One region of the Nonomuraea sp. B1E8 genome, then DNA from elsewhere that is predicted to be linked to it. Evidence: riboswitches for the same ligand, from Rfam matches in the RefSeq annotation. Region 1 holds a riboswitch; each other region holds the start of a gene.

The links. A riboswitch is a leader RNA that binds a small molecule or an ion and turns the genes downstream of it on or off. The one in region 1 is predicted to bind cyclic di-AMP.
Region 2: another riboswitch for cyclic di-AMP. It lies ahead of ABGA98_RS41350 (hypothetical protein); the one in region 1 lies ahead of ABGA98_RS40580 (GH25 family lysozyme).
Region 3: another riboswitch for cyclic di-AMP. It lies ahead of ABGA98_RS15380 (CHAP domain-containing protein); the one in region 1 lies ahead of ABGA98_RS40580 (GH25 family lysozyme).
Region 4: another riboswitch for cyclic di-AMP. It lies ahead of ABGA98_RS14340 (hypothetical protein); the one in region 1 lies ahead of ABGA98_RS40580 (GH25 family lysozyme).

Annotation. Positions count from the first base shown of each region.
Region 1 is NZ_JBDPLS010000018.1:150,541-157,872, forward strand. Features, by position in the region: gene ABGA98_RS40555 (histidine kinase) at 1-82, opposite strand, end outside; gene ABGA98_RS40560 (hypothetical protein) at 266-895, shown strand; gene ABGA98_RS40565 (hypothetical protein) at 1,041-1,496, shown strand; gene ABGA98_RS40570 (amino acid permease) at 1,622-3,037, shown strand; gene ABGA98_RS40575 (isocitrate lyase/phosphoenolpyruvate mutase family protein) at 3,161-3,901, shown strand; gene ABGA98_RS40580 (GH25 family lysozyme) at 3,955-4,677, opposite strand; cyclic di-AMP (ydaO/yuaA leader) riboswitch at 4,690-4,833, opposite strand; gene ABGA98_RS40585 (NAD(P)H-binding protein) at 5,119-5,862, opposite strand; gene ABGA98_RS40590 (Rrf2 family transcriptional regulator) at 5,921-6,394, shown strand; gene ABGA98_RS40595 (nitroreductase family deazaflavin-dependent oxidoreductase) at 6,412-6,894, opposite strand; gene ABGA98_RS40600 (TetR/AcrR family transcriptional regulator) at 6,950-7,332, opposite strand, start outside.
Region 2 is NZ_JBDPLS010000019.1:143,793-151,124, reverse strand. Features, by position in the region: gene ABGA98_RS41370 (uridine kinase) at 1-615, shown strand, start outside; gene ABGA98_RS41365 (hypothetical protein) at 709-831, opposite strand; gene ABGA98_RS41360 (DeoR/GlpR family DNA-binding transcription regulator) at 920-1,699, shown strand; gene galT (galactose-1-phosphate uridylyltransferase) at 1,696-2,778, shown strand; cyclic di-AMP (ydaO/yuaA leader) riboswitch at 2,845-2,987, shown strand; gene ABGA98_RS41350 (hypothetical protein) at 2,993-3,955, shown strand; gene ABGA98_RS41345 (site-2 protease family protein) at 4,212-5,516, opposite strand; gene ABGA98_RS41340 (response regulator transcription factor) at 5,672-6,268, shown strand; gene ABGA98_RS41335 (PP2C family protein-serine/threonine phosphatase) at 6,383-7,332, opposite strand, start outside.
Region 3 is NZ_JBDPLS010000004.1:81,456-88,787, reverse strand. Features, by position in the region: gene ABGA98_RS15400 (DUF6716 putative glycosyltransferase) at 1-104, opposite strand, end outside; gene ABGA98_RS15395 (hypothetical protein) at 101-1,057, opposite strand; gene ABGA98_RS15390 (aldo/keto reductase) at 1,155-1,976, shown strand; gene ABGA98_RS15385 (Gfo/Idh/MocA family oxidoreductase) at 1,995-2,948, shown strand; cyclic di-AMP (ydaO/yuaA leader) riboswitch at 3,066-3,202, shown strand; gene ABGA98_RS15380 (CHAP domain-containing protein) at 3,215-3,901, shown strand; gene ABGA98_RS15375 (ABC transporter ATP-binding protein) at 3,979-5,826, opposite strand; gene ABGA98_RS15370 (ATP-binding cassette domain-containing protein) at 5,823-7,332, opposite strand, start outside.
Region 4 is NZ_JBDPLS010000003.1:527,423-534,754, reverse strand. Features, by position in the region: gene ABGA98_RS14350 (DUF4032 domain-containing protein) at 1-530, shown strand, start outside; gene ABGA98_RS14345 (alpha/beta hydrolase) at 570-1,415, opposite strand; gene ABGA98_RS14340 (hypothetical protein) at 1,454-1,981, opposite strand; cyclic di-AMP (ydaO/yuaA leader) riboswitch at 2,159-2,293, opposite strand; gene ABGA98_RS14335 (DUF5302 domain-containing protein) at 2,457-2,657, opposite strand; gene ABGA98_RS14330 (class I SAM-dependent methyltransferase) at 2,733-3,302, opposite strand; gene ABGA98_RS14325 (rod shape-determining protein) at 3,426-4,412, shown strand; gene ABGA98_RS14320 (VOC family protein) at 4,508-5,020, shown strand; gene ABGA98_RS14315 (ABC transporter permease) at 5,108-6,328, opposite strand; gene ABGA98_RS14310 (ABC transporter ATP-binding protein) at 6,328-7,041, opposite strand; gene ABGA98_RS14305 (peptidoglycan-binding protein) at 7,050-7,332, opposite strand, start outside.

The DNA of each region.
Region 1 (7,332 bases):
GGGAGCAGGTGAGGAGGATCAGGGTCCACCACGTGAAGCGGCGGAAGCTCCGCAGCCCCGTATCGGCCGGCAGGTCACGCACGCGGCCATTCTCGCAGCAGTACGGGTCCGGGCCGCCGCCTGACCGCCGCATGACAAATGTCATCAGAGCGGGTGACACATCGAGGCCTGCACGTGCGGTTCCGGCCCTGTCGCGGGCGAGCCCGCTCGGCCAGGCTGAACGTGGGACGGATACCCCGCCCCCCTATTCGGAAGGAGCCGCGTCATGGCGACCTCGCACCACATGGACGAGACGACGGCACAACACGCCGGGAATGAGGAGCCGCACATGGACCGCCGGACACCCGGTCGCACGCACTGGGCTCGTTTCCTGCTGAACCGCTGGCCCACGGCGCTCGCCCTGGCCATGACCGCCCTGCCGTCGAGTGGCGGCGGTGAGGGCGCGGTGGGCATCTTCGCGCAGGTGCTGACCCTGCTGCCGCTGCTGTACCTGGTCGTCGCCAAGGTGGGAAGGCGGGCTCTCACGTGGCCGCTGCTCGGTGTGGGGCTCGTCGCCGTCGTCGGGCTGCGGATGCTGGACGTGGTCGCGATCTCCACCGTCTTCGTGTCGATCGCCCTGATCGTGCTGGTGTGGGGCGCGCTCGACGGCCATCTGCGACGGCCCGGGGAGTTCCGGCTGCAGGCGCTGGGCTGGGTGGTGTTCACGGCGCTCGCGCTGACCGGGCTGGTCGTCGACCCCGACCTGGGCCGCTACGTGGTCGCGGCCGGCTGGCTGCTGCACGGCGTGTGGGACTTCGTGCACCTGTGGCGGAACAAGACCGTGGCGCGTTCGTACGCCGAGTGGTGCGGCGTCGTGGACGTCGTGGTCGCCGTGCAGCTGATCGTCCTGGTGTGACGGGATCGCAGGCGAACGCCGGCGCCGCTCCGGGCGGGCGGCCACTGCAACTGCGCGCAGGAATGCCTCGCAGCGGTGGAACATCGCCGGCTCGTGATCGACGATGGAGGGCCGGAAGCACCCCATCACACGGAAGGCCGATGTCATGCGTTCACGCTTATGGGCCGGGCTCGCCGCCACGATCACCGCGGTGCTGCTGACGGCGCAGCCCGCGGCGGCCCGGGCGACGGTGGAATTCTCCGCCGACGCAGGCGACCGGTGCCGCCACGGCGTCACCGAGGGCACGCTGGAGTGGGTCGAAGGGCCCGTCATCCGGCCCACGGTCCAGGTCAAGGGCACCCTGTCCGACAGCGCCGGCCCGTCGATCTGCGGCCCCGACGCGATGCACTCCCGCGCCGCCTTCACCGCCTACAACGGCACTACCGTCGTCGACTCCGAGGAGGTGAAGGCGGACGACGCGACCGTGGCGGTCTCGATCGGGTTGTCCGACCCGACCGGAGTCACCTCCATCGACCGCGTGGTCGTCCAGGTGTGCCGCTACAGCAACTCCCCGTTCGGCACCAGCTACTGCGGCAGGGCGGCAGAGTACAAGACGCCCTGAGCCGTGAACGGGGCGGCATCCCCTCGCCGGGTGCTGCCCTCGCGCTCTTGCCCGGCGCGTGAGCTTACTTGACGCCGCAGGTGGGAAGGCGGATCCACGGGGGACACGATCGCTTGGGGGGCGTCATGGTCACGTCGCGAGGCGTCTTCAGGCGCAAGCCGGTGGAGCAGATGGCCACCGAGCACGAGGGGGAGCTCGCCAGAACCCTGGGGTTGTGGCAGCTGACGGCCATCGGCGTGGGCGGCATCATCGGCGCGGGCATCTTCGCGCTGGCCGGCGCGGTGGCCAACGAGACCGCGGGGCCCGCCGTTCTGGTGTCGTTCCTCATCGCGGGCGTCGCCAGCGCCGCCGCCGCGCTGTCGTACGCCGAGTTCGCCGGAATGATCCCGAAGGCCGGGTCCGCCTACACCTACGGGTACGCCGTCCTCGGGGAGATCGTCGGCTGGTTCATCGGCTGGGACCTGCTGCTGGAGTACACCGCGATCGTCGCGGTCGTCGCCATCGGCATCTCCGGCTACTTCGGCTTCCTCGTCCAGCAGCTGGGATTCGCGCTGCCCTCGTGGATGCTCGGCGCGCCCGGAACCGGCGAGGGCCGGGTGGTGGACCTGTTCGCGGTGCTGCTCTGCCTGCTCATCGCCTTCCTGCTGAACCTCGGCATCCGCAGCGCCGCCCGGTTCGAGACGTTCGTGGTGGGGGTGAAGGTCGCCGTCGTGCTGCTCGTCATCGTGGTCGGCTTCTTCCACATCAACACCGCCAACTACCACCCCTTCTTCCCTTTCGGGATCGGCGGGGCCATCACCGGGGCCGCCACCGTGTTCTTCGCCGTGTTCGGCTACGACGCGATGAGCACCGCGGCCGAGGAGTCACGCGACGCGCGGCGGCACATGCCCAGGGCGATCATCTACTCCCTCATCATCGCCATGGTGCTGTACGTGCTGGCCACGCTCGTGCTGACCGGCATGCAGAACTACCGGGAGATCGATCCCGAGAGCGGCTTCTCCTCGGCGTTCGCCTCGGTCGGACTCTCCGGGCTGGCGTCCGTGATCGCGGTGGGCGCCATCATCGGCATCCTCACCGTGATGTTCACGTTCATGCTCGGCGTCACCCGCGTGTGGTTCGCGATGAGCCGTGACGGGCTGCTGCCGCGATGGTTCGCCAAGGTGCACCCGGTACGGCGGGTGCCCTCGCGCGTCACCTGGATCGTGGGCGCCGCCTCCGCGGTGATCGCCGGGTTCCTGCCGATCCGGGAGGCCGCCGAGCTGACGAACATCGGCATCCTGCTGGCGTTCGTGGTCGTGTGCCTGGCCGTGATCGTGCTCCGCTACCGGCAGCCCGGCCTGCACCGCGAGTTCCGTACCCCCGGGATGCCGGTCGTGCCCGCTGTCGGGGTGGTCTTCTCGATCTGGCTGATCACGTTCCTGGACCCGGTGACGTGGCTGCGCTTCGCCGCCTGGTTCGTGCTCGGGCTGGTCATCTACTTCGCCTACAGCCGCCGGCACTCCGCGCTGGAACGGTCGCCGGCCGGGACGGGCGAGCGCTGACGCGCCGTCGAGCCGTCCGCCTGACGTCGCCTGCTGTGGCGAGGATCACACCGTGCAGCCGTCCCGAACTGAAGGCCGCGGGAGTCAAGAGAGGGACATGACCCTCACAGGCAAGGACCGACCATGCCGAAGACCAGCACCGCTCTCCTGCGCGACCTGCACAAGCCCGGCGACCCGCTGATCCTGCCCAACGTGTGGGACGCGGGCAGCGCAACCGTCGTGGCCGAGGCCGGCTATCCCGCCCTGGCGACCGCCAGCGCGTCCATCGCCGCCCTGCTGGGACGCGACGACCACGAGGGCGCACCGGTCGGCGAGATGTTCGACATCGCCGCCAGGATCATCAGGGCCGTGGACGTGCCGGTGACCGTCGACGCCGAAGCCGGCTACGGCCTGCCGCCCGGCGAGCTCGTCGAGCGGCTCACCGCCATCGGCGCGGCCGGGTTCAACATCGAGGACACCGACCACCGGGCCGGGGGACTCGTCGACGCCGGGACGCAGGCCGCGCGCATCGCGGCCCTCCGGGAGGCGGGCCCCGACCTGGTGATCAACGCGCGGGTCGACGTGTTCCTGACCGGCTCCACCTCGACCGAGGAGGTCGCCGAGCGCGGGCGCCGCTACCTGGAGGCCGGCGCCGACTGCGTCTACCCCATCATGGCCCCGTCGGAAGAGGTGGTCGGCGACCTCGTCAAGGCCGTCCCCGGGCCGGTCAACGTCGCCTGCATGCCCGGCATGGACCTGGGCAGGCTGGCCTCCCTCGGCGTCGCCCGCGTGTCCTTCGGCCCGCTGACGTACCTGACCGCGCTGGAGGCGCTCAAGACCATGGTGGGCCGCATCCGCGCGGGCCAGGACCCGTACGCGGCCTGACCCGCGGCGGGCAGGCAGGTGCTGTGCGGAGGTTCCCGCCTGCCCGAACCCGGTCAGGCCGACGTGCGGCCCAGGGCGCGCAGCTCGTCGGGGGTGAGCGCCGAGACGTTCTGGTCGATGGGGGAGTCGGAGTACTGGTGGATGGTCCAGGTCTTCCAGTCGGCGGGCGGCGTCACCGTCCCCTTCGGCTTGCTGTAGTGGGCCACCCACAGCGGGTACTCGGCCAGGCCCTTGCCGTAGGTGTCGGCGAAGTTCCAGCCGCTGTAGAACATCGGGGTGACCCCGGTCTCGGCCTTCACGTGCGACAGCCACGCCTTGGCCCAGGCGTTGACCTCCTCGACGGACTTGCCGTCGGTGGTCTCCAGGTCCAGCACCAGCAGGTCGCCGGGCTTGGAGGGCTGGGAGTTCACCATGGACAGGAAGTGGTCGGCCTCGGCGATGGGGTCGTTGCCGGGGTGTGCGTAGTGGTACGCCCCGCGCACGATGCCCTTCTTGCCCAGCTCGCTCCAGTGCCTGGCGAAGGCGGCGTCGCGGAAGTCGGTGCCCTCGGTGGCCTTGATGATGCCGAACTGCGCAGGGCTGGCGGCCCAGTCGTGCAGCGGCTGGTGGTTGGACACGTCCTGGCCGTAGGTGAGCGTGCGCTGCTCGGCCGCCTGGGCCGGGGCCGGCTCGACGGGCGAGGCGTGCGCGGGCAGGCTCACGCCCGCGATGGCGGTGGTTCCGGCCAGCAGGGCGCCGGCGGCGGACAGGGTGAGACGTCGCGTGAGTTCGCGCATGGGGGGATTGACTCCTTGCTTCCATGTGCCTACCGGGTTAGCTGACGGGTTCGGGCTTGGAAGTGCCCTACGCGCGCAGCCCTCGGCTGGCGTGCGATTCACCCCGGAAAGGTGGGTCCCCGGTTCCGCGCTGTGCGGATTCGGCCTGTCAACGTCGCGGCAAACGGTTCGGCAAGCGTTCGCCTGTGCCGTATGCCGTAATCCCAAGAAGGTATATAACGCCCCATAAACGCTGCAAGCGGTACAAATCGCTATGCAATGTCGTTCGCCATGGGGAAGCCCTGGATCGCCGCTCTCGCAGGCGTTCCAGGGCTTCGGCAAAGTTTTTCCGGCACCGTACGCGGGTCCCACCGGAAGGGGACCCGTGATGCCCCTGTGACGCGAGCCGGTGGGCGTACCGCCGGCACCGGCAGGTCATCCGGGGGCGCCGGGGCCCTTCGGCTACCCCTGCCCGGCGAGCCAGTCGTCGAAGGTGGTCGGCGCGATGTGCGCGCCCTCGCCGGGCAGCAGCACGTCGCCCGCCATCGCCGGGCCGAAGATCCCCGACCACGTCGGCACGAGCCGCACCGTACGGCCCCGCGCCTCGTGGGTGCGCCGGGCCATGTCCACCAGGTCCTGCGGCTCGGGGCCCGCGACGTCGGCGTACCGCCCCCGAGGCTCCCCGGCCGCGAGCTCGGCGAGGACGCCGGCCACGTCGGCGGGCGCGATCGGCTGGACGAGCAGCGGCGCGATCGTGGCGACGCCGTCCTGCTCCGTCCAGCCCGCCACCATTTCGGCGAAGTCGTGGAACTGCGTGACCGGCACGATCGTCCACGGCACCGGCCCGGCGGCCACGAGGCGCTCCTGCTCCCGCTTGCCGGCGTAGTGGGCGTTGCCCTCGACGCGATGGATCCCGACGATCGACAGCAGGACGTGGTGGCGCACCCCCGCCCGCTCCCCGGCGGCCAGCAGGGTGCGCGTGGTGGCGCCGAAGAACGCCACCGTCTCCTCCGGGCCGGCCGCCGGCGCGTTGATGGCGTCGACGACCGCCTCCGCACCGGCCAGGACGTCGTCGAGCCCGTCGCCGGTCGCCAGGTCCACGCCGAGCGAACGACTGATGCGCACGACCTCGTGGCCGTCGCGTTCGAGGGTCGCGGCGGTGAGCGACCCGATGTTCCCGGTCGCGCCGGCGACTGCGATCCGCATGATGATCCCCTTAATTATGGACTAAACGGGTCCATAATAGCTGCGATAGAATCGGGGCGTGAAGCTGCCTGTGAGCACCGAGTGGGTTCTGCACTGCGCGACCACGCTGGCCCAGCTCGAGCCGGGAGCCAGCGCGTCGGCCGCGCAGCTCGCGCTCCACTACGACCTCCCGGCGGCCTACCTCACCAAGCAGCTCAAGGAGCTGGTCAAGGCCGGGCTGCTGGCCGCGTCCACCGGACCGAGGGGAGGCTTCCGGCTGGCGCGGCCCGCCGCCGAGATCACGCTGCTGCAGATCGTCGAGGCCGTCGACGGCCGGTCCACGCCGTACGAGTGCCGCGAGATCCGTCAGCGGGGACGCGGCGCGCTGCCCCCGGAGGAGTGCGAGCGCATGTGCGTCCTCGCCGAGAAGATGGCCGACGCCCACCGGGCATGGCGGGCCAGCCTCGCCGACGTCACCCTCGCCGACATCCTCGCCGAGCTGCCGGAGTGGGCGCCGGCCCGCACCCGGCAGCGCCTGTCGGGCACCACGTAGCCGGAGATCAGGTCGCGTCACGCGCCAGGGGCGTGCGGGGTGAAGCGGACGAACGGTATGTGCCGCCCCACCTCCCGGTAATCCGCCACGCTGCCGTCGACCGCGAAGCCCATGATCTTGCAGAGCTGGCGGGCGGCGGCGGGGTGGCGGGGCGCGTACGTGGCCATGATCTCCGCGCCCTGCTCGTCCGGGATCGGCGCGGCGGTGGCCCGCAGAGCGCGTCCGCCCACGTGCAGGGTCACCTCGGGATCGGCCAGGACGTTGCGGTACCAGTCGGCACGCCGCCCGAACCCGGAGGCCGCCACATAGCCCCGCTCGTCGTGCTGGACGACCTCGATGACGGCCTGGCGGGGCCGGCCGGAGACGCGGCCGGTGTGGGTGAGCAGCATGACCCGCTGCCCCAGCAGCCGGCCCAAGCCGACCCGGTACAACACGATGGGAAGGCGCCACAGCCTGCGGCGCAGCCCGGTCGGCGGTGCGGGTTTCTTGACGATCTCCATGACAGGTCCTTTCGAGGTCGGCCGTGTGCGGCGGAGGGGGAACCCTCCGCCGCGCTCACGAGGGGTCAGGCGTCGCCAGCAGGTCCTCCACCGCGGACAGCACCGCGCCGACGGGAAGGTCGCCGTCGATCATGTAGTGCAACATCAGCCCGTCGATCGCCGCGACGACCAGCGTGGCGACCCCGTCCAGGCGGTCCGCCGTCCAGCCGGGACGCGCCCCGCGGAGACGGCCGGCGATCAGCGCGCGGGCCTGGCGCAACTCGTCGCGGAGCACCACGCCGAGCGCGGGATCGCGGGTGGCGCCCGCGATCAGCTCGGCGGCCAGCCGGGTCGTCTGGTCGTCGCCGGTCGCCTGGGGCAGCAGGCGCCGTACGGTCGCCAGGGCCGCGCGCTCGTCCGCGGCCTCCATCAGCTCGGTGACCAGCGGGCCCAGGATGA
Region 2 (7,332 bases), on a different contig from region 1:
CGACCGATCTCCCGTGACGTTCTCGTCGACGAGCTGGTCGAGCGGGTCTCCCAGTGGCCACGCGAGCGTCGAATTCGGGTGGCCGTCGACGGGGCGCCTGCCGGACGGCCGGAAGCGCTGGCCGACGACCTCGTCGCGCCGCTCCGGCTGCGCGGCCGGCCTGTGCTGCGGGTTTCTGCGGGTGACTTCCTTCGGCCTTCGTCGCTGCGGCTGGAGCACGGCAGGGCCGATCCTGACGCCTTCTACGAGGACTGGCTCGACGTCAAAGCGCTGCGCAGGGAGGTGCTGGATCCCCTGGACGAGGACGGCTCTGGACGGGTGCTGCCTGCTCTGTGGGACAGCCGGATCGACCGGGCGTACCGGCTGCCCTATGAGGAGCTGCCGCCGGGCGGGGTGGTGGTCGTGGACGGGACGCTGCTGCTGGGGCGGGGGCTGGCGTTCGAGCTGAGCGTGCATGTGTGGTTGTCCGCGGCGGCGCTGGGGCGCCGCACGCCCGAGGAGGAGCGGTGGCGGCTGCCCGCCTATGAGCGGTACGAGCGCGAGGTGCGGCCCCAGGAGGCGGCCGACGTCGTGATCAGGGCCGATCACCCCGACCGGCCCGCGCTCCTTCTGTGACCTGGCGCAGGAGGAGGGCACCGCGGGAGACGGGCTGCCCGCTCGCGCGCCGAGCTGCCGGGACGATGGTGGCCGCCGGCGGGCGGCCACCAGTCAGCGTGCTGTCGGGCGCTTGCCGTGGTTCGCCTTCTTCTTCTTGCGTGCCTTGCCCTTGCGTGCTCGCCTGGCCATAAGCTCGCCTCCGGAGTCGGTGTCCTCCCAACGTCTCTCTCCCATGCTGACCAGCGCAAGCGATCCGCACCGAACTAACATTCCCCAACAGCGTCGTGTCATAATTTGGTGGAATCTGTTGGAAGGAGCGGGCGTGCTCGCACAGCAGCGTCAGCAGACGATCCTCGAACGCGTGCGCAGCAACGGCGGCGTCCGGGTCGCCGACCTCGTACGCGAGCTCGGCGTCTCCGACATGACCATCCGCCGCGACCTCGAGGTGCTGGCCGAACGCGGTCTGCTGGAGAAGGTGCACGGCGGCGCGACCGCGCTCGGTCCCGGATCGACCGAGGAGCCGGGCTTCACCGCGAAGTCCGCCCGCCAGCAGCAGGAGAAGGAGGCCATCGCGCGGCACGCGGCCAGGCTGGTACGCCCCGGCACCGCCGTGGCGCTGTCGGCGGGCACCACCACGTGGGCGCTGGCCCACCACCTCATCGGCGTCCCCGAGCTGACCGTGATCACCAATTCGATCCCCGTCGCCGAGGTCTTCCACCGCAACCCGCGCGCCGACCGCACCGTCGTGCTGACCGGCGGCGTGCGCACGCCGTCCGACGCGCTGGTCGGCCCGGTGGCCGTGGCCGCGATCCGCCGCCTGCACGTGGACACGCTCTTCCTCGGCGTGCACGGGATGAGCGTGCGGGCCGGGTTCACCACGCCCAACCTGCTGGAGTCGGAGACCGACAGGGAGCTTGTGACGGCCGCGCACCGGCTGGTCGTGCCCGCCGACCACACGAAGTGGAACACGGTGGGCATCAGCACCATCGCCGAGCTGAGCGAGGCCGACGTGGTCATCAGCGACGCGGGGCTGCCCGAGGACGCACGTATCGAACTGGCCGAGCGGGCCGGAGAACTGATCATCGCGGAGGACACGCATTGAAGCGCACCGTCACCCAACTGGCCGACGGCCGAGAGCTGATCTACTTCGACCGGCGCGACGACGCCGACCGGAGCGCGATCGACCGGCGCCCGCTCGAGCCTCGGCCGGTGGCGTCCGAGCTGCGCTACGATCCGCTGACCGAGGAGTGGATCGCGATGGCCGGGCACCGGCAGACGCGGACGTTCCTGCCGACGGGCACGTCCGCCGAGTGCCCGTTGTGCCCGTCGTCGGACACACGGGCGACGGAGGTCCCGGCGTACGACTACGACGTGGCGGTGTTCGAAAACCGCTTTCCCTCCTTCTCCACAAATTTTGGGACTTATCACGATGTGGGCGGGCTGAGTGAGGTTCGTCCGGGAGTGGGGCGGTGCGAGGTGGTGTGCTTCACCTCGGACCACTCCTCATCCTTCTCCAAGCTCTCCGACGCCCAGGTGCGGCTGGTCATGGAGGCGTGGGCCGACCGTACGGCCGAGTTGTCCGGGATCGAGGGCGTGGAGCAGGTGTTCTGCTTCGAGAACCGGGGCGAGGAGATCGGCATCACGCTGGCGCATCCGCATGGCCAGATCTACGCCTACCCGTACGTCACGCCCAGGACGAAACTCCAGCTCGGCGCCGCGGCCCGCTACCAGGGCGCGGGCAACCTGTTCGCCGACGTGCTGGCCGCCGAACGTGCCGCTGGCACACGGGTGGTGGCCGGCAACGAGCTGTGGACGGCGTTCGTGCCCGCGGCCGCGCGCTGGCCGTACGAGGTGCACGTGTACCCGCACCGGCAGGTGCCGGACCTGGCGGCGCTCACGGAGGAGGAGCGTGCGGCGTTCGCCCCGCTCTACACCTCGGTGCTGCGGGCCTTCGACGGGCTGTTCGGGGTTGTGATGCCGTACATCTCGGCCTGGCACCAGGCCCCGGTGCGGCGGCATCGCGAGCTCGCGTACCTGCATCTGGAGCTCTTCAGCATCCGGCGGGCGGCCAACAAGCTCAAGTATCTGGCGGGCTCGGAGTCCGCGATGGGCGCGTTCGTCAACGACGTGCTACCGGAGGAGGCCGCGCGCATGCTCCGATCACAAGTAGATCAAGAATAGATTTCTACTTAAGGTCGCATGACTCGTGATCTACCACTAATATCCCCTTATGCATCGGCCGTAACAGCCGTTGCACCGCCTAATCCTGGGCGAGTTGCCCGGGAGCCGGGGACCCATCGCACCTGGGGTGAATCCACATCAGTGGTAGGGATACGCAGCTCCCATACCCGAACCCGTCAGCTAACCCGGCCGGCAGAGGGAGAGGAACACCTACGTGGCGGCTTCGTCCCCCGCGAGTCTTGCCATCGGTCTCATCACCGCCGCCGCCGTCGTCGTTTCCGCGGCCCCGGCGTCCGCGGCGTCCGCGGCCCCCAAACCCAAGGAGTCGGAGCTGCGCGCGCAGCTCAAACAGCTCAACAAGAAGGTCGACAAGCTGATCGAGGCCTACAACCTCAAGCGCGTAGAACTGGCCAAGGCGCAGAAGGCCGCCGAGGCGGCCAAGGCCCGGCTGGCCACCGCCGAAAAGGCGCTGACGACGGCCGAGAAACGCGTCGCCGAGATAGCCCGCCTGCGCTACCAGAACGGCAACCCCGCGGTGCCCGCGTTCATGCTGCCGGAGAACAGCGGCGGCGCCGCGGTGCTCAATCAGGTCACCGCCGAGCAGCAGGCGTTCGTGCAGGGCGTGATCAAGGCGCGCGACGAGAAGAAGAAGGCCTCCGTGGAGGCCGTCGAACTCGCCGACAAGATCCGCAAGGACGCGGCCGAGGTCGCCGGCCAGCGCGACGAGGCCGAGGACGTCATCGACGACATCGAGAAGAAACTCCAGGACCTGGTGCCGTTCGGCACCAACCGCAGGTCCGACGGCGGCTGGGCGCCCGAACTGCCGTCCGGCTCCGACAACATCACCCCGCGCACGCGGCTGATGAAGGAGCAGATCGCCAAGAACTTCGCGCTGCCCTTCACCGTCGGCTGCTTCCGCTCGGGCTCCAGCGGCGAGCATCCCCTGGGCCGGGCCTGTGACTTCATGATGAGCACGGGCGGCTCGATGCCCTCAGCCGCCAACGCCGCCCTGGGCGACCGCATCGCGGAGTGGGCCATCAAGAACAAGAGCAAGCTGGGTGTCAAGTACGTCATCTGGAAGCAGCGCATCAACCACGGCTCGGGCTGGAGCACGATGTCCAACCGGGGCAGCATCACCGAGAACCACTACGACCACGTGCACATCTCGATGAACTGAGGGCAGGTCGGTCCGGCGATCACCGCGGCGACGGGTTGACGAGCCCGCCGTCGTAGGCGGCGATGACGAGCTGGGCCCGGTCGCGGGCGTGGAGTTTCGCCAGGAGCCGTACTGACGACTACTACCTGGCATGGCGGGACACGCGCTGGCATCCGTTCAGGACGTTGTCGGGGCCGGCCTTCCTGGGCTGTCGCCTTGGGCGCGGCCTTCGGCCCTGCCTTGGCACCGTTCACGCGGGGCTGAGACAGCCCGGTCGTCAGCCCGTCAGCCGCAGCGGGTTGACCAGGTCGGCGTAGATGAGCAGCCCCGCCATGATCATCATGACGATGGCGATCGCGTAGGTCAGCGGCAGTACCTTCGCGATGTCCACGTAGCCGGGATCGGGCCTGCGCAGGATCTTGGCGTAGGCCCGCTTGATGCCCTCCCACAGGCCACCGGCGATGTGCCCGCCGTCGAGCGGCAGCAGCGGGATGAGGTTGAACATGCCGATCGCCAGGTTGAACCCGGCCAGCAGGTTGACGAAGATGGCGATCTTCTTCTCGTTGGACAGGTCGGAGGCGAGGATCTCGCCGCCCATGCGGCCCGCGCCGACGACGCCGACCGGGCCTTCGGGGTCGCGCTCCTCGCCGGAGAAGGCGGCGTGCCAGACGCCGACCATCTTCTCCGGCAGGTTGAGCAGCGAGCTCGCGACCCTGCCCGTCAGCTCTCCCATGTAGCCGATGACCTGGCCCATGCTCTGCTGCTGCATGACCTCGGTGGGCAGCACGCCGAGGAAGCCGACGTTTCTGTCGATCTTCTCGGGGTCTTCGAGGTTGGGCCGGTCCTGGGCGATGAGCGTGACGGTGAGCGTCATCGGCTTGCCGTCGCGGACGATGCCGAGTTGCGCGGCTCCCGGCCCGTGGGAGCGGATCAGGTCGGTGGCGGCGGCCCAGTCGCCGATCTTCTTGCCGTCGAGGGAGACCAGGCGGTCACCGGCCTTCAGGCCCGCCTGGGCGGCGGGGGTCGGCTTGTCGGTGGGCTTGCACGTGGTGCGCTGCTCCGTGACGGGGATCACGCACGTGTTGGTCTCGGGCGAGACGATCGGGGCCCACGTCGGCAGGCCGATGCCGACCAGCAGGATGCTGAAGAAGACGAAGGCCAGCACGAAGTTCATCGCCGGGCCGCCGGACATGATGATGACCTTCTGCCACCACTTCTTGCGGTAGAAGACGCGGTCTTCGTCGCCCGGCCGCACCTCTTCCAGGGCGGCGTCGCGGGCGGACTCGATGAGCCCCTGGAACGGACCCGTCGCGGTGCTCCTGGCCTTGGAGGGGTCGTCGCCCGGGCGCGGCGGCAGCATGCCGATCATGCGGATGTAGCCGCCGAGCGGGATCCACTTGATGCCGTATTCGGTCTCGCCCTTCCGCCGCGACCAGGCCGTCGAGCCGAAGCCCACCATGTACTGGGTCACCCGCACGCCGAAGATCTTGGCGGGCACCAGGTGACCGAGCTCATGCAGCGCGATGGAGAACATCAGCCCGAGGAGGAAAAGGATGATCCCCACGAGATAGAGCCAGTTCATCGAGTCGCGCTCCACGGCAGACGGCAGGACCGGCGAAAAAACCGCCAACCCAAGGGTAGTCGAATCTGCCGCGCGGTACGGCTTGCCCGCTTTTTGGAACGCATTGACAGTACGCGATCAAACGATCACCCTAAGAGACGATGGAGGGGGAGTCCTTGATCCGCATACTGATCGCAGAGCACCTGCCTTTGGTGCGTCGTGGCCTGCTGGCCATCCTTGGAGCCGAGCCCGATCTGCGGGTCGTGGCGCAGGCGGGATGCGCGGACGACGCGGTGCGGGCGGCCATCGAGAGCTGCCCCGACGTGGCCGTCGTCGACGCCGGGCTGCCGGGGAGTTCCGTTCTGGCCGGGCTCTCCGCGCAGGCGCCGGGATGCAAGGTGCTGATGTTGTCGGCCGATCCCCATCCAGGGCAGGTGCGCAGGGCGCTGGCCGAGCGGGCGCTGGGGTTCATGAGCCTGTGCGTGCCGCCGGAGCGGCTGGCCGAGGGGGTGCGCCTGGTGGCGGCGGGCCGCCGGGCCATCGAATCCGAGCTGGCCGCGGCCGCGCTCCAGTGTGAGACGAATCCGCTCACCAGGAGGGAGCTCGACGTGCTGCGCGTCGCGGCGGGCGGGGCCCGCTCGACCGAGATCGCCGACCAGCTCTTCCTGTCGGTGGGCACCGTGCGCAACCATCTGTCCCGCATCATGTGCAAGACCGGGGCCCGCAACCGGCTCGACGCCGTGCGCATCGCCAGCGACCAGGGCTGGCTGTGACGGGACCCGGTGGAGCCGCGCCGCTCCGCCGGGGCCCGAACCTCTAGAGGATCTCAGCAGCGTCGAGCCCGCTGCCAGTGACTGCCAACACGACCTGAACCATGTGGTTCGTCATCAGGGGCGCCAGATCAGCACCAATGCGCAGTCGTCGTTGTGGCCGGAGGCCATGGCGTTGACCAGCGGACGCGCGCCGTCGCGGAAACCGGACGGCAGCAGCCGCTCCGCCTCGCCGAGCAGCCGGTCGAGCCCGGCGTCGATGTCGCGCCCCGGCTGCTCGATGAGGCCGTCGGTGAAGAGCAACAGCGCATCGCCCTTGCGCAAGGTGCCGCTGTCGGGCTCGCAGTGCAGGTCGGGCACCACGCCGAGCACCACGCCCTTGGCCGAGGCCACCTGCCAGTTGCCGGTGCCCGCGTCGAACTTCACCACCGGCGGATGCCCGGCCGAAGTGATCGTGTAGTCGCCCGTGTCGAGGTCGAGCCGCACGTGCACCGCGGTCACGAAGCCCTCGTCGCCCCGCTGGCGGTGCAGGTAGGTGTTGCAGGCGGGCAGGAAGTCGTCGACCGATCCGAGCAGCCCGCCGAACGTGCCGGACAGCAGCAGCGCCCGGGTGCCCGCGTCGACGCCCTTGCCGGACACGTCGACCAGGGCGATCTCGACGGAGTTGCCGTCGCGCATGGAGACCAGGAAGTCGCCGCCGAACGACGACCCGCCGGCCTGCTTGAGCACCACCTTGCCGCCCCAGTCCTTGGGCAGCGGCGGCAGCTCGCCCTGGCTCTTGAGGCGGTCGCGCAACTCCAGCAGCATGGCGTCGCCGCGCAGCCCCTGCACGCCGAGTTTCCCCCTGGTGCGGGCCATGAGCACGGCGAGCACCGTGGTGAACACGATCGTCACGGTCAGCCCGACGCCGATCCGTCCGGGGCCCAGCGCGATCGCGATGTAGCCGAGCGCGACGCCGACGCCCACGAGCAGCTTGACCAGGCTGCGCAGCCGAAGCTGGAGCCCGCCGATCAGGGTGACGAGGATGAGCAGGGAGGGTGAGAACCACTCGGTCGAGGCCTCGACCG
Region 3 (7,332 bases), on a different contig from region 1:
CGCACCACCGCCAGCTCCGTCACGCTCCCGGCGGGCAGGTCGTCGAGCAGGCAGGCCGCCCACTTCAGGTACGAGTCGGAGTCGGCAACCGCCAGCACTCTCACCCAGACACTCCAGTCAAATGCGAGCGCAGGGCGGGTTCCGCCCTACTGGTCCACCAGTCATCGGGAACGTTCACGGGCTCGATGGCGACACCGCGCGGGCTGAGCAGCACCCGCAGCGAGGTGATCGCCGTCGAGGGGAGGCTGAGGACGCGCTGGCCCGCGTCCAGCCCGCGCAACGTCAGCTCGGCGGGCACGCCCGCGTCGTGCACGGTGATGCCGGGACGCTCCCGGATCAGGGCCACGTCCACGGGGTCCTCGCGGCGGTGCGGGTAGTAGGCGAGCGGCTCCCGCGCCGCCAGCTCGGTCAGCCAGCGCAGGTAGTGGTCGCGGTGCACGAGGCCGTTCCTGACGAGCGAGGTGCCGAGCACGATCGTGCGCTCGGCCGGCCCTTCCGCGCTGGGCGGCTGGGCGCGCAACCAGGCGAAGTCGTGGCGTACGAGGTCGACACCGGCACGGCGGACGGCGGCGGCGAGCTCGTCGGACACGGGCAGCGCGGTGAAGACGGAGACCTCGCTCATGCGCAGGCGCAGCGCGGCGGCCAGGCCGAGCGCCCATCGCGGCGCGGTGGGCCTGGCGCGGGCCCGCAGCAGCGGCCGCGAGGGCCCGGCGGCCAGCAGCTCCAGCAGCCGGAGCGTGGCCAGGCCGTCATCGACGATGACGATGCGTCCCGAGATGATTCCGGTGCCGGAGGTGAGCCAGCGCAGCTGGACCTTGCCGGAGAAGGCGTCGCCGACGGCGTGCAGGCGCCTCGGCATGTTCTCGCGCGGCTCGGCCAGTTCGAGCCCGTCGGGCAGCCCGAGAGCGCGCAGCTCCCGGCGGGTCGCCTTCAGCGGGCGCAGCCCCGCCCGCGGCACGACGGCCGTGGCGGTCCCGAGGAGCCCGGCGTGGTGGGCCTCGACGGCGCACAGCATCTGGAGCGGTGACTCCACCCAGGCCGACGCCTGTTCGACCACTCCAGTCCTCCCAGCCGGGTGATGGCGCGTTCACGACCGCTTCAAGCTAGCCCCGCCGCCTTAAGCGGCCAGAAACGGTGCGTGAACAATGGAGACCATGAACTCGCTCATGCTCAACACGGACGGCGTGCAGATCCCGCAACTCGGCTTCGGCGTCTGGCAGGTGCCTGCCGGCGAGGCCGAGCAGGTGGTGACGACGGCGCTGGAGGCCGGCTACCGGCACATCGACACCGCCGCCGCCTACGAGAACGAGGAGGGCGTGGGGCGTGCCGTGCGCGCGTCCGGCCTGCGCCGCGAGAAGGTGTTCGTCACCACCAAGCTGCCCAACGCCGACCACGCCCGCGCGGAGGAGTCCTTCGACGAGAGCCTGGCCCGGCTGGGGCTCGACTACGTCGATCTCTATCTCATCCACTGGCCGGTGCCGAAGCAGGACAGGTACGTACAGGCGTGGAAGGCGATCGAGAAGATCTACCGTGACGGGCGGGCCAAGGCCATCGGCGTGTCCAATTTCACCGTCGGCACGCTCACCCGGCTCATGAACGAGACCGACATCACACCCTCCATCAACCAGATCGAGCTCCACCCGTACTTCCAGCAGCGGGAGATGCGGGCCTTCCACGAGGCCAACGGCATCCTCACCGAGGCGTGGAGCCCGCTCGGCCAGGGCAAGGGGCTGCTCGAGGATCCGGCGCTCGCGGTGCTGGCGGACAAGCACGGCAAGACCCCCGCGCAGATCGTGCTCCGCTGGCACCTGCAGCTCGGCAACGTCGTCATTCCCAAGTCCGTGACGCCGTCGCGGATCGCCGCGAACATCGACGTGTTCGACTTCATCCTCGATCCGGAGAGCATGGCCGCCATCGGCGCGCTCAACAGGGGCCTTCGCATCGGAGGCGACCCTGACACGTTCAATCTGATCTGATCGTCTAGCATCGTCCGCGTGCGGGACTTCACGTGGGGCATCGCGGCGACGGGCGTCATAGCGCGGACCGTGGGAGCGGCCATCGTGGCCGAGCCCGGGATGCGGGTGGGCGCCGTCGGTTCCAGGAAGCTGCGGCGGGCGCAGGCCCTGGCGTCCGAGCTGGGCGCGGAGTCGGCGTACGGCTCCTACGAGCAACTGTGCGCCGACCCGGCGGTGGACGCGATCTACGTGGCGACGCCGCACACCGAGCACCTGCGGGTCGCGCAGGCCGCCATCGCCGCGGGCAAGGCCGTGTTGTGCGAGAAGCCGCTGGCCGCGACCGTGGACGACGCGGAGAAGATGGTACGCCTGGCGCGGGAGGCGGGCGTGTTCCTGATGGAAGCCATGTGGATGCGGTTCAACCCGCTGATCCGCCTCATCGCCGCCGACGCGCGGTTCGGCGAGATCCGGTCGGTGCAGGCCAGTTTCGGCTTCGCCATGCCGTACGATCCGGCGCACCGGCTGTGGGCCCCGGAGCTGGGCGGGGGCTCGCTGCTCGACCTGGGGGTCTACCCGTTCGGCCTGGCCCAGCTGCTTCTGGGCATGCCCACCGGCCTGCGCATGACGGGCTCCCTGGCGCCGAGCGGAGTTGACGCGGAGGCGGGCGGGGTGTTGCTCTATCCCGGCGGCAGGCGGGCTTTCGTGGAAACCTCCTTGCTGGGGAATTACCCGAACCAGGCCTGTGTTGTAGGTACGCAGATGCGGGCGGACATCCACGCGCCGTTCTGGGCGCCGGAGCGGATCGTCCTCACCGGGCCTTCCATGGAGCCGGAAGAGCATGTGCTCGATCCGGCCGACAACGGATACGCCGGTGAGCTCCGCGAGGTCCGCGCCGCCACGGCCGAGGGCAGGACCGAATCCTCGATCATGCCCCTTGACGAATCCCTTGCCATGGCAGGGCTTCTGGCCGACGCTCGCAGGCAACTCGCCTAGCTGGGCCTTTATGTAGTTGTAATCCTCTTGCCCCATGTATTACCTTGTGGGGCAACTTACGGCATACGTCCGGTTTGTCCGGCTATGTCTGACCATCGCACGATAGATCACAGGATCGTCCTGTGACCGCTGAATCCGCATCACGCGGAACCGGGGACCCACGTCCTTTGGGGTGAATCGGCACTCTGGTGCCGTAGGGCAGCTTCCACGCCCGAACCCGTCAGCTAACCCGGTAAGCGGCATGGAAGCAAGGAGTTACCCCCTCGATGGCCACGTTCCGTCTTACCGCGATCCCCAAGCGAACCATCACCTCCGCCGCGCTCGGCGCCGGCGTCCTCGCCTCGGCCTTCGGCGTCAACGTCGCCGCGGCCAACGCCGACACCCACCCCGCGGACAAGCCGGCCGCCGTCTCCCCGGTGACCGACTCGAAGCAGCGCGCGGCCGGGGAGACCAAGGTCAACGTGACCGCCTCCCAGGTCCTGGACTTCGCCAAGACCCAGGTCGGCACCTCCGAGAACGCCGCCGGCGGCGGCACCCCGTACCAGAAGTGGTACGCCGACTCGCAGCGCGCCGCCGAGACCATCGCCCGCGACGGCGGCAACCGGGCCGCGTACCTGAACGCCGCCTGGTGCGCGATGTTCGTCTCCTGGGTCGGCGAGCAGACCGGCGCCCGCCCGCAGATCGGCTGGGACGCCTACACCGTCACCCACGCCAAGTGGTTCGCCGCCAACGACCGCTTCGGCACCAAGGCCAAGCCCGGCGCCGTGGTGTTCTTCGCCTGGGACGGCGGCAAGAAGCTCACCGACATCGAGCACGTCGGCTTCGTCGTCAAGGACAACGGCGACGGCACCATCTCCACGATCGAAGGCAACACCGGCAACGGCAAGGTCGAGGAGCGGACCCGTCCGAAGTCCGACGTCGTCGGCTACGGCTACCCCGAGTACGCCGCCTGACCTCCGCCGCTTGACGAGCGCGCGTCCCGTGCGGGACGCGCGCTCGCTCGCGTCTCCGCCCCGGGTGGCCGGCGGCCTTAGCCGTCCGCCGCCGCCCGCTGGATGGCGTGCAGCTCGGCGTAGCGGCCCCGGCGGGCCATGAGCTCGCCGTGAGCGCCCTGCTCGGCGATCCGCCCGCCGTCCAGCACCACGATCAGGTCGGCCATGCGCACCGTCGGGAAGCGGTGGGTGATCAGGAGGGTGATGGCGGCGCGGTGGCGGCGGGCGGCCTGCGCGTACCGGGCGAAGACGGCGCTCTCGGCGGGAGCGTCCAGGGAGGCGGTCGGCTCGTCCAGCACGAGCAGCAGCGGCTCCTCCCGCATCGAGGCGCGCGCCAGGGCCAGGCTCTGCCACTGCCCGCCGGACAACGTCACGCCGCCCTCGAAGCTGTCGCCCAGCTCGGTGTCCAGGCCCCTGGGCAGCCCGGCCACCGTTTCCGTGGCGCCGCCCCGCTCCAGCGCCCGCTCCACGGCGGCGCGGTCGTCCATTCGGGGCAGGTCGCCGATGCCGACGGTCTCGGCGGCGGCGAGCTCGAACGGCACCCAGTCCTGGAACACGGCGCTGATCCGGCGCCGCCAGCGCACGGCCGGCACGTCCCGCAGCGGGACGCCGTCCAGCAGGATCTCGCCGCCGGAGGGCTGGTAGAGGCCGCACAGCAGCTTGGCCAGGGTGGTCTTGCCCGAGCCGTGCGACCCGACCAGCGCGACGGTCGCGCCGGCGGGCAGGCTCAGGTCGATCCCGCGCAGCACCGGCCGGGTGGTTCCGGGGTAGGTGAACGTCACGTTCCGCAGCGTGATGCCCTGCGCGAAGCTCTCAGGCGGCTCGGCCCCGCGGACAACGCGTTGCCGCCCGTGGTCACTCGTGGCCGCCCTCGCATCCGCGCGGGGTGCGTCGCCGCCGGACTCCGCCAGGGCCGGGTCGTGGGTGCGGGCGTAGGCGCGGAGCCAGGCGAGCCGCGCGGCGGCGCGCAGGCCGGCGGCCACCGACCCGAGGTGGAAGGCCAGCCGGGACGCCTGGGTGACGAACTGCACCCCGACCGTGGCCACCAGGACCACGTCGCCCGCCGTGGCCCGCCCCTGGGCGGCCAGCCAGGCCGTGCAGCCGAGCGCCGACACGTACCCGGCCAGGAACGTGCCCGAACCGGCGAACGTGAGCAGCGCGGACCTGACCTTGGCCCGCGACAATTCCGCCGACACCTCCTCCCACCGGTGCGCGGCCATGGCCTCCAGGGCCGGCGCGGCGCGGCTGATCCGTATCTCCTTGGCCGTCCGCGGCGTGGTGACGGACTCGGACAGGTGCTGCTCCAGCCTGGCCGTCTCGGCGGTGCGCTCGGCGGCCGCGTCGACGTGGCGGGCCGCGCGGCCGCGTACCAGCAGCGACGGCAGCACGGCGCCGCCCAGCAGCAGCGTCACCAGCGGATGCACGGCGGCCATCAGCACGACGCCGAGCCCGATCTGCACGGCATGCTCGGCGACCAGCGCGAGCGCCCACACCGCGAAGTACAGCTGACGGCTCTCGTCGCGCAACATCGCCAGCTTGTCCAGGTACGCGGGCCGCTCCAAGTGCTCGATGGTGGGCACGCCCGAGGTGAGGGTGAGGATCTCCTCCTGCACGGACAGGCCCATGCGTTCGGCCAGCTCCTCCATCAGCGCCAGCTCCGCGCGGCCGAGCGCCACACCGGTGGCCAGCGCCGCCCCGGCGGCCAGGCCCCACAGGGCCGCCCGCGCGCCGTGGCCGGCGGTGGCGGTGTCGGTGAGCGCCCGCAGGAAGACGCCGACCAGTCCCTGGCTGACGGCGCCCAGGGCGAGGAAGGCGGCCAGGGTGAGGAGGGCCCGCCGGTCGGTGCGCCAGGCCAGGGTCAGCAGCGTACGGAGGGTCGCGGTCACCGGCCCGCCTCCGCGATCAGGGCGGTCTGGAGGCGGTGCCAGCGCGCGTAACGGCCGCCCAAAGCCAGCAGCTCGGCATGACCGCCCTGCTCGGCCACGGCGCCGCCGTCGAGGACGACGATCCGGTCCGCCCGCCGTACGGTGGCGAACCGGTGCGAGATGAGCACCAAGGTGCGCCCGCGCGTGCGGTCCAGCAGCCGCTCGAACACCTCCTGCTCGGCCCGCGCGTCCAGGTGGGCGGTGGGCTCGTCGACGATCAGGATCCGCCGGCCCGCGCCGAGCGCGTACACGGCCCGGGCCAGCGCCACCTTCTGCCATTGCCCTCCGGACAGGTCACGGCCCCCGCTGAACGACCGCGACAGCGGCGTGTCCAGGCCGCGAGGAAGCCCCTCCAGCAGGTCGAGCGCGTCGACCGCGGCCAGCGCGGCGAGCACGTCCGCGTCCGTCCCCTCGTACGCGGGCGCGCCCAGGCGGACGTTGTCGCGCAGCGGCAGCGGGTGGCGGGCGAAGTCCTGGAAGACCACGGCGGCGTCCTCGGCGGCGCCGACGGTGCCGCTCTGGGGGGTGTACAGGCCGGTGAGCAGCTTGACCAGGGTGGTCTTGCCCGCGCCGTTCAGCCCGACCACGGCCAGCCGCTCCCCCGGCCGCACCCGCAGGTCGAGCTCCTTGAGCACCGGTTCCGCGCGGCCGGGGTAGGCGAACGTCACCCTGACCAGCCCGGGCCCCTCGCCGACTCGCCCGGCAGGCCCGGGGATCGCCGGCGTGGTGGTGGTGAGAGACGGGTGGAGCAGGCGCAGGGTCGCCTCGTACGGCTTGCTCCCGTGGGCGATCTCGAACATCTGGTGGCCGCCCGCACCGTACGCGAAGACCAGCAGGGCCGCCAGCACGCTCTGCGCCAGGGCGGCGGCCCCCAGCGCGCCCGCGGCGGTCAGCCAGGCCAGCGTCCCGAACGTCGCGGCGGCCCCGGCCAGTTGCAGCCCCAGCACGGCCGCGTACCCGCGCACGACGGCGCGGCGCCCGCGCGCCTGCGGGGTCAGGAACGCGCGCATGGCCGTCACGTACCGGCCGATGAGGAACCCGTCCACGCCGAAGACGCGGATCTCCTTGGCGCCGCCCGGCCCACCGGCGAGCTCGGCCAGGTAGCCGGCCCGGCGCAGGCGCACGACCTGCTCGGGGCTGTCGGCCAGCGACTCCGCACCGCCGGGGCCGACCAGCATCGCGGCGATGCGCCGGTTCTGCGCGATCGACAGGGCCAGAGCGACCGGGGCCGCCCACCACACGTGCATGGCCAGCACCACGGCGCCGAACAGGGCCGACGCCGCCCTGCTCGCCTCGCCGGCCAGCGCCACCGCCGCCGTGCCCGCCGTCCGCCCGCGGTGCCCGGTCAGCGCCAGCCGTACGTCGGCCTGCACCCGCGGGTGCTCCAGGCGCGCCAGCGGCATGGCCGTCGCGGCGGCCCGCACCCTGGCGCGCAGCACGCCGTCGATGCGCCGGGCGGCGGCGGCT
Region 4 (7,332 bases), on a different contig from region 1:
TGCTCGGCTTCGACGTGGCCGAGATGATGGTGCGGCGCAAGGTCGGCACCGGACGGCTGATCGTACGGCCCAAGGTCGTGGACGCGGGGCACCACCAGCGGCGGCTGCTCAGGCTGACCGGGCTCGATGTGGAGGAGAACCAGGCGCGGCGGCTGCTCAACGACCTCGACGGCTTCCGGGTCGCCAAGGGCCTGCGGCACGAGGACGAGGCCATCGTGGCGCACCGGTGGCTGGCGGAGGTGTTCCAGCCCACGGTCGAGGCGATCCCCGCCGGGCTGCGCGGGAAGCTGGAGCCCGCGCAGCTCTTCCACGAGATCCTCGACCATCGCTGGTATCTGTCGGAGGGCGCGAACGCCGACGTGGGGCTGGCCACGGCCGTGAAGTCGTACGTGGACAACGTGCTCGTGCACAAGCCCGACGAGAAGGCGCTGCTCCCCGACGAGGACGCCCAGACCCCCGGCGGGGACACTCCGCAGGCCCCCGGCGAGGCGGCCCGGCCGGTCGGCGGCGAGGACGCTCAGGCTCAGTAGGCGGGCGGAGGCGGAGCGCCTCACGCGCGGCCCGCGTAGTCAGGCGGAGGTCAGCTTGGCGATCTCGCGGGCGATCTCCGGCCAGAGCGGCTCGGGCAGGTCGTGGCCCATACCCGGATAGGTCACCAGCCGGGCGCCGGGAATGGCCGCCGCCGTGGCCCGGCCGCCCTCGACCGGAACGAGCGGGTCGTCCTCCCCGTGCAACACCAGCGCCGGCACGGTCAGGCTCGCCAGCAGGTCCGTACGGTCGCCCGACGCCATGATCGCGGCCAGCTGCCGGCCCGTGCCCGCCGGGTCGAAGCAGCGGTCGAACGCGCGTCCGGCCCTCTGGACGACCCGCTCCCGGTCCATCGCGTAACCGGGCGAGCCGATCACCGCGTACGTCTCCAGCGCCTGCGCCAGGACGGCCGCGCGGTCGGCGGCGGGGCGGGCGGTCAGGGCCGCGAACGCGGCCTCCGTCGGCGGAGCGACCGTGGGGCCGGGCGTCGACATGATCGAGGTCAGGGTCAGCACCCGTGCCGGATGCCGGATGGCCAGGGACTGGGCGATCATCCCGCCCATGGAGGCGCCGACCACGTGGGCGGCCGGCCAGCCGATGGCGTCCATGAAGCCCGCGGTGTCGTCGGCCAGGTCGTCCAGCAGGTACGCCGAAGGCGCCCCCGTCGTGGGAACGCCCAGGTCGTGGAGGTGGGTCGACAGGCCCGCGTCGCGGTTGTCGAACCGGACGACGTGGTGCCCCTGTTCCACCAGGAGCTCGCAGAACCCGTCGTCCCAGTGGGTGAGCTGCGCGCCGAGCCCCATGATGAGAAGCAGAGGCCGTCCGTCGGGGGAGCCGATGCGTTCGTAGGCGATGTCGATGCCGTTCGCGGCTACGCGGAGGGTCACGGTGACCAGAATGTCATTCTGGCGCCGCGTTCGTAAAGTCAGCCTCGCCGGGCGTAGGCGCCGGTCGAGAAGGGCACCGGCCGCCCCTTCTTGCCCAGGCCGTCACCCCACTTGGTGATGACGTAGTCGATCTCGATGTGCCCCTTGCCGCCGTTGCCGTTGACCATCAGCGTGCGGGGGTTGAAGGTGCCGCCGGTCAGGTCGGCGAACGTCTTGGCGTCGAGATCCAGCATGATGCCGCGGCTGGAGGGCTCCCCCGGCCCTCTGTCCCCGACGAAGAAGGGCATCTTCTTGCCCTTGTAGATCACGTACCCCTCGGTCAGCAACGGCCAGCTCGGGCTGGCGGCCATGCCTTTCTGCATCGGCTTGCCGCTGGCGGGCAGGCCGGTGTCGCCGGCCCTGCCCGAGCCGTCGTCCCAGAAGTACGACGCCGTGGTGGAGCCCTTGTACAGGGCCTTCTTCTCGGACCCTGGATCGGCGTGTGCCGCCGTGCAGGCGACGCTCATCGAGCCGACGGCGGAGGCGGTGAGCAGGACAAGGGAACGCAGGCTGAACAGGGGAGACATGAAAAAGTGAAGTCCTTCGCGAGGGGACGAGGGGGAGGCACGCCGGCAGGAGGGCACGGCGCTGCGGCACGCCCGAGCGACTACATCGGGCGAGGCAAAGAAAGGGGGGAAGGCGGGCCGCTCAGGCGGCGGCCGGCACGACGCGATTCGGGGGTACGACGCGGTAATACATGCGTTATGTCCTCTCCATCACACCTGCCGGGTTAGCTGACGGGTTCGGGCGTGGAGATGCCCTACCGGCGCGAGCCGGATTCACCCCAGTGAGGTGGGTCCCCGGTTCCCGATCGGGTCGGGATTCGGCGCCAGCCGGAGGCCCTCTCTTGGGTAAGGGCCAGGTCACCGGCTGGTAATGGCGGCAACTCTAGCAGCGAATCGGACATACGCAAACGATTCGCCATTAACCGGGCAAAGATCTACCTGACGCGGGAATACAAAAGGGGGTACGGCATGCCGTACCCCCTCAGTTCCTTCCGGCTCAGCCGCCGCTCTTGCGCCTGAACGATCTCTTACTCGCAGCCGGGCCGTGCGCCCCGTGGATCTTCGATGGGTCGACGCCCCTGCCACCAGCGCCAGAGCCCGCGTGCTGGTTGCGCTTGCGCTCCAGCGCTTCGCGGAACTTGCGCTTCATCTCGTCCTCGGGAGTTTCGCTGACTTCCGGCTCCGGTGATTCCGCCATGAGGACCTCCATGGTGTTGGGGACAACCACAGCTTCGCACGGCGTCGCTTTCGATGCGAAACCGACCTCGCCCTGTCACCCGTCGCGGGTGAACGCCAGCAGCCGGAACACCGGGTCCGGCCCGTCCCGCCCCTGCCCGTGACCCACGAACGTGCTCTCACCGGCCTGGCGCAGACCGTGCCGGGCCGCCTCCGACACGACCAGCTCCCGGTCGTCGGCGGGACGGCGCCGGCCTCCGGACCCGTGGGCGGCGCGCTTGTCGACCGTCGTGACGTACATCCCGCCCGGCCGCACCACGCGCGCGGCCTCGGCGATCACCGGACGGGCGTCGTCGAGCAGGTGCAGCAGCCAGATCGTGGTGACCGCGTCGACCGACCCGTCGCGTACGGGTAACGCGCGGCCGTCACCCAGGACCACGTGCACGCGCCCCGCGGCGACCCGCGCCATGCCGGCGGAGGCGTCCACGCCGAGCACCCGCAGGCCGCGCCCGGCCAGTTCCCTGCTCACCAGCCCGGTGCCGCACGCGACGTCGAGCAGCGTGCCCCCGGGCAGCAGAGCGCGCACGGCCGCGGCGGCGGCCTCGGCCCGCGGCAGACCGCCACGGGTCTCGTCGTAATGTGCGGCTTCGAGATCGTAGTCGAGCACGACCGAATCGTACGCCGCCGGGTAAAGGGAGACCGTTCGGTTCCTGGTGTTGTGTTGGAGTGCCCCAGGAAATACACCCCGCATGTTGGTCGACGCCCCAGGCGCCACGATGGACGTGCCGCGATGAACGTGCTCGGTCATGACCTGGCGATGGATCTGGGTGCCGCGAGCACCCGGATCTACGTCAAGGGCAAGGGCATCGTGCTCGACGAACCCTCCGCCGTCATGCTGGACAGCCGCACGGGCCGGGTCGTCGGATACGGCGCCGAGGCCGCCCAGGGCGAGCGGGGAGAGACACGCTGGCCGGTCAGCGGCGGCCTCCCGGTCGACGACGAACTCGCCCGGCACCTGATCAGATACTTCCTGCGCAAGGTGCACGGGCATCCGTTCTCCAGGCCGCGCGTCGTGCTGGCGCTGCCGAACAACTCCACCCCGATCGAGCGCGCGGCGCTGCGCGACATCGCGTTCGAGGCGGAGGCCAGGGGGATCCTGCTGATCCCGCACGCGCTGGCGGCGGCGCTGGGCGTGGGCCTGCCGGTCAGGGACTCCGCCGGGCGCATGGTGATCGACGTCGGGCGCGACACCACCCGGATCGCCGTGCTCTCCCACGGCTCCGTGGTCGCGGCCGCCACGGTCCCCGGCGGAGGCGACGGCATGAACCGGGCCATCATCCGCCAGGTCGAACGCGACCACGGCCTGCAACTCGACGAGGAGGAGGCCGAGTCGGCCAAGCGGCGCGCCGGCACCGCGTGGAAGCCGCTGTACCGGCAGGTCACGGTGCGCGGACGCGAGAGCGACACCGGCCGCGAGCGCTCGGTGCCGCTGCCCGTGCAGCGGATCTACGAGGCGACCAGGCAGCCGATCGAGTCCATCGTGCGGGCCGCGATCGAGACCGTCGAACAGTGCCCGCCCGAGATCTCCGTGGATCTCGCCGACCGCGGCGCGGTGGTGGTGGGCGGCGGCGCGCTGCTGCGCGGGCTCGGCCGGCGGTTGCGGGCGGCGCTGGGCATTCCGGTGAGCAGGGCGGAACGGCCGCTGGAGTCCGTGGCGCTCGGGCTCGGCCGCTGCGCGGAGGACCTGGGGCTGATCTCCAAGCTCCGCGGCCGGTGACGCCGGCGCGAGAGAGGACGGCGCGACGACGGCAGGACGACGATGGCTCGACGACGGATCGGCAGCGGCCCGGCGGCGGTGAGGGGAGACAGTCCATGACCGTGCACGGCATCGACCACGTCGGGGTGACGGTGCCCGACCTCGACGAGGCGACGAAGTTCTTCGCCCGCGCGTTCGGGGCCGAGGTGCTCTACGACACCCTGCCCAAGGAGCGGGGACCGAAGGGAGGATGGGCGGTCGAGCGGCGCCTCGGGGTGCCCCAGGGAACGGTCGAGGTGGCGATCCGCATGCTGCGGCTGCCCAACGGGCCCGGGATCGAGCTGTTCGAGTTCGGCGGGCCGCGGCAGGCCGACCCGGTCCTCATGTGCGATCTGGGGTGGCAGCACGTCGCCCTGTACGTGGACGACGTGGACGCGGCGGTCCAGCGGGTGACCGAGGCCGGCGGGTCGCCGATGGGCGAGCCGGTGCCGCTGCCGGGACCGGAGTCGGGCGGGCGCAACCGGTTCGTCCACTGCCGCACCCCCTGGGGCAGCGTGGTGGAGCTGGTCACCTACCCGGACGCGCAGCCGTACGAGCAGGACACCGGGCTGCGCCGCTGGCGCCCCTGACGCGCGCCGGCCCCGCCACCCGCGCCGTGCCCGGCCCTCCGGTGAACGCCGCTCCAGCCGTGCCGGCCTCTCACAGGGATGGGCAGGTCACGGGGTGGACAGGGCCTCCGTCGGTGACAGCCGGGAGGCGCGGATGGCCGGGTAGAGGCCGGCCACGGCGCCGATGAGCAGGGTGGCCACCAGGCCGCCCACCGTGGCCCAGGCCGGCACCACGGACGGCCAGCCGCTGTAGAGCGCGTACCCCATGGTGACGCCCATGCCGAGCAGGATCCCGCCGCTCCCGCCCATCGCGGACAGCAGCAGCGACTCGGCGAGGAACTGCGTGCGGATCTGGCCGCGCGTGGCGCCCAGGGACCGCCGCAGGCCGATCTCCGCACGGCGTTCCAGCACCGAGATGACCATGGTGTTGGCCACGCCGACGCCGCCGACGAGCAGGGCCACCGCGCCGACGCCCAGCAGGAGGTTGGCGAACGCCTGGCTCGTCGCCTGCTTGGCGGCCAGCGCGTCGGACGGGCGCGAGACGTCCACCTCGTTCGGCGCCTCGGGGTTGGCCGTGCCGGCCAGCACCTGCCGTACCGACTCCAGCTTGGCCTCCTCCGACCGGGTGTAGAGCGTGGTCGGGTGACCGTCGAAGTCCAGCCTCGACTCCGCCACCGGCCAGCCGATCAGGACACCGCTGTCCAGGTCGGTGGCGAGCGCCACCGGGTTCAGGATGCCGACGACCGTGAACCGCACGCCGCCGACGACGATCTGGGTGTCCGCTCCCGCGGCGCCGATGCCGAGCCGCTGGGCGGTGACGGAGCCGAGCACGGCGGCGGGGTAACGTTCGGTGGCCGCGTTCAGCCAGGTGCCGCTGCTCAGGGTCGCGCCCACCGTGGCGGGCAGGTCGAGGCTCGCGGCGTACGCGCTGATGCCGCCCGTCTGTGCCTCGGGGATCTGCTCCGACCGGTACACCTTGGCCTCGGAGACCTTCCCGACCGACGACGCCCGCTCGACGGGGCCGATGCGTTCGATCATCATCTCCGCGTCCTTCGGCATCTGCGCCGCCTCGCCCATGAGTGTGGTGCCCGACGACACGGTGAGCAGGTTGGTTCCGAGCGCCGACAGCGTACGGTCGAGTTCGGCGCCCGACGAGGACGAGAGCCCGACGACGCCGACCATGGCGGCGATGCCGATCGCGATGCCCAGCGCCGACAGGAACGCCCGCAGCGGTCGCGTGCGCAACCCGACCGCGCCCACCCGCAGGACGTCGCCCGGCCGCATCCTGGCCGGCGACGGCTTGAGCCGCGCCACCTCGATGCCCGCCATCACGCCACCCCTGATCCGGCGTGCCGGGGCCAGGGCTCGCCGTGCGGGGCGGCGGCGGAGTCGGAGACGATCCGGCCGTCGCGCATCCGCACCTGCCTGGGCAGGCCGGCCGCGATCTCCCGGTCGTGCGTGATGATCAGGATGGTCGTGCCGCTCGCGTTCAGCTCGTGCAGCAATTCCATCACCCCCGTTCCCGACACCGAGTCCAGCGCCCCGGTGGGTTCGTCGGCCAGCACCAGCGGCGGGTCGCCCGCCACGGCCCTGGCGATGGCCACGCGCTGCCGTTCACCGCCGGACAACTCGTGCGGCTCGTGGTCCATCCGGTGCCCCAGCCCCACCCGCTCCAGCGCGGCCGCCGCGCGGCGGCGCCGCTCCTGCCTGCTCAGGCCCGTGTAAACGAGCCCGTCGGCCACGTTGTCCAGCGCGGGGATCTTCGCGGCGAGGTGGAACGACTGGAAGACGAAGCCGATCGTGGTGGCCCGCAGCGCCGACAGCTGCCCGTCCGACAACGTCGAGACGTCGTAACCGTCGATGTGGACGGTCCCCGAGGTGGGCCGGTCGAGGGTGCCGACGACGTTGAGCATGGTCGACTTCCCCGAACCCGACGGCCCGACGATGGCGGCCAGCTCGCCGTGCCGGATCCGCAGCGACACCGACCGCAGCGCCGCCACGCCGCCGGGATAGGTCCTGGACACGTCCGTGAGTTCGATCATGGGGTACGTCATGACGTCGGCATCCCCACGGTCATGCCCTCGGCGAGCCCGTCGCCGCTGACCTCGACCCGGCCTCCGGCGAACAACCCCGTCTCCACCGCGACGTACCGGGACCGGCCTCCCTCGATGACCTCGAGGCCGAACCCGCCCTCCTGCAGCGCCACGAGCGCCGCGACCGGCACGGTCAGGACGTCCTCGCGCTTGGAGGCCGTGAACGTCACGTCCACCGCCGCCTTGTCGAGACCCTTGGCGGCCTTCGAGTCGCCGATCGAGACGAGCGCCTCCAGCCGG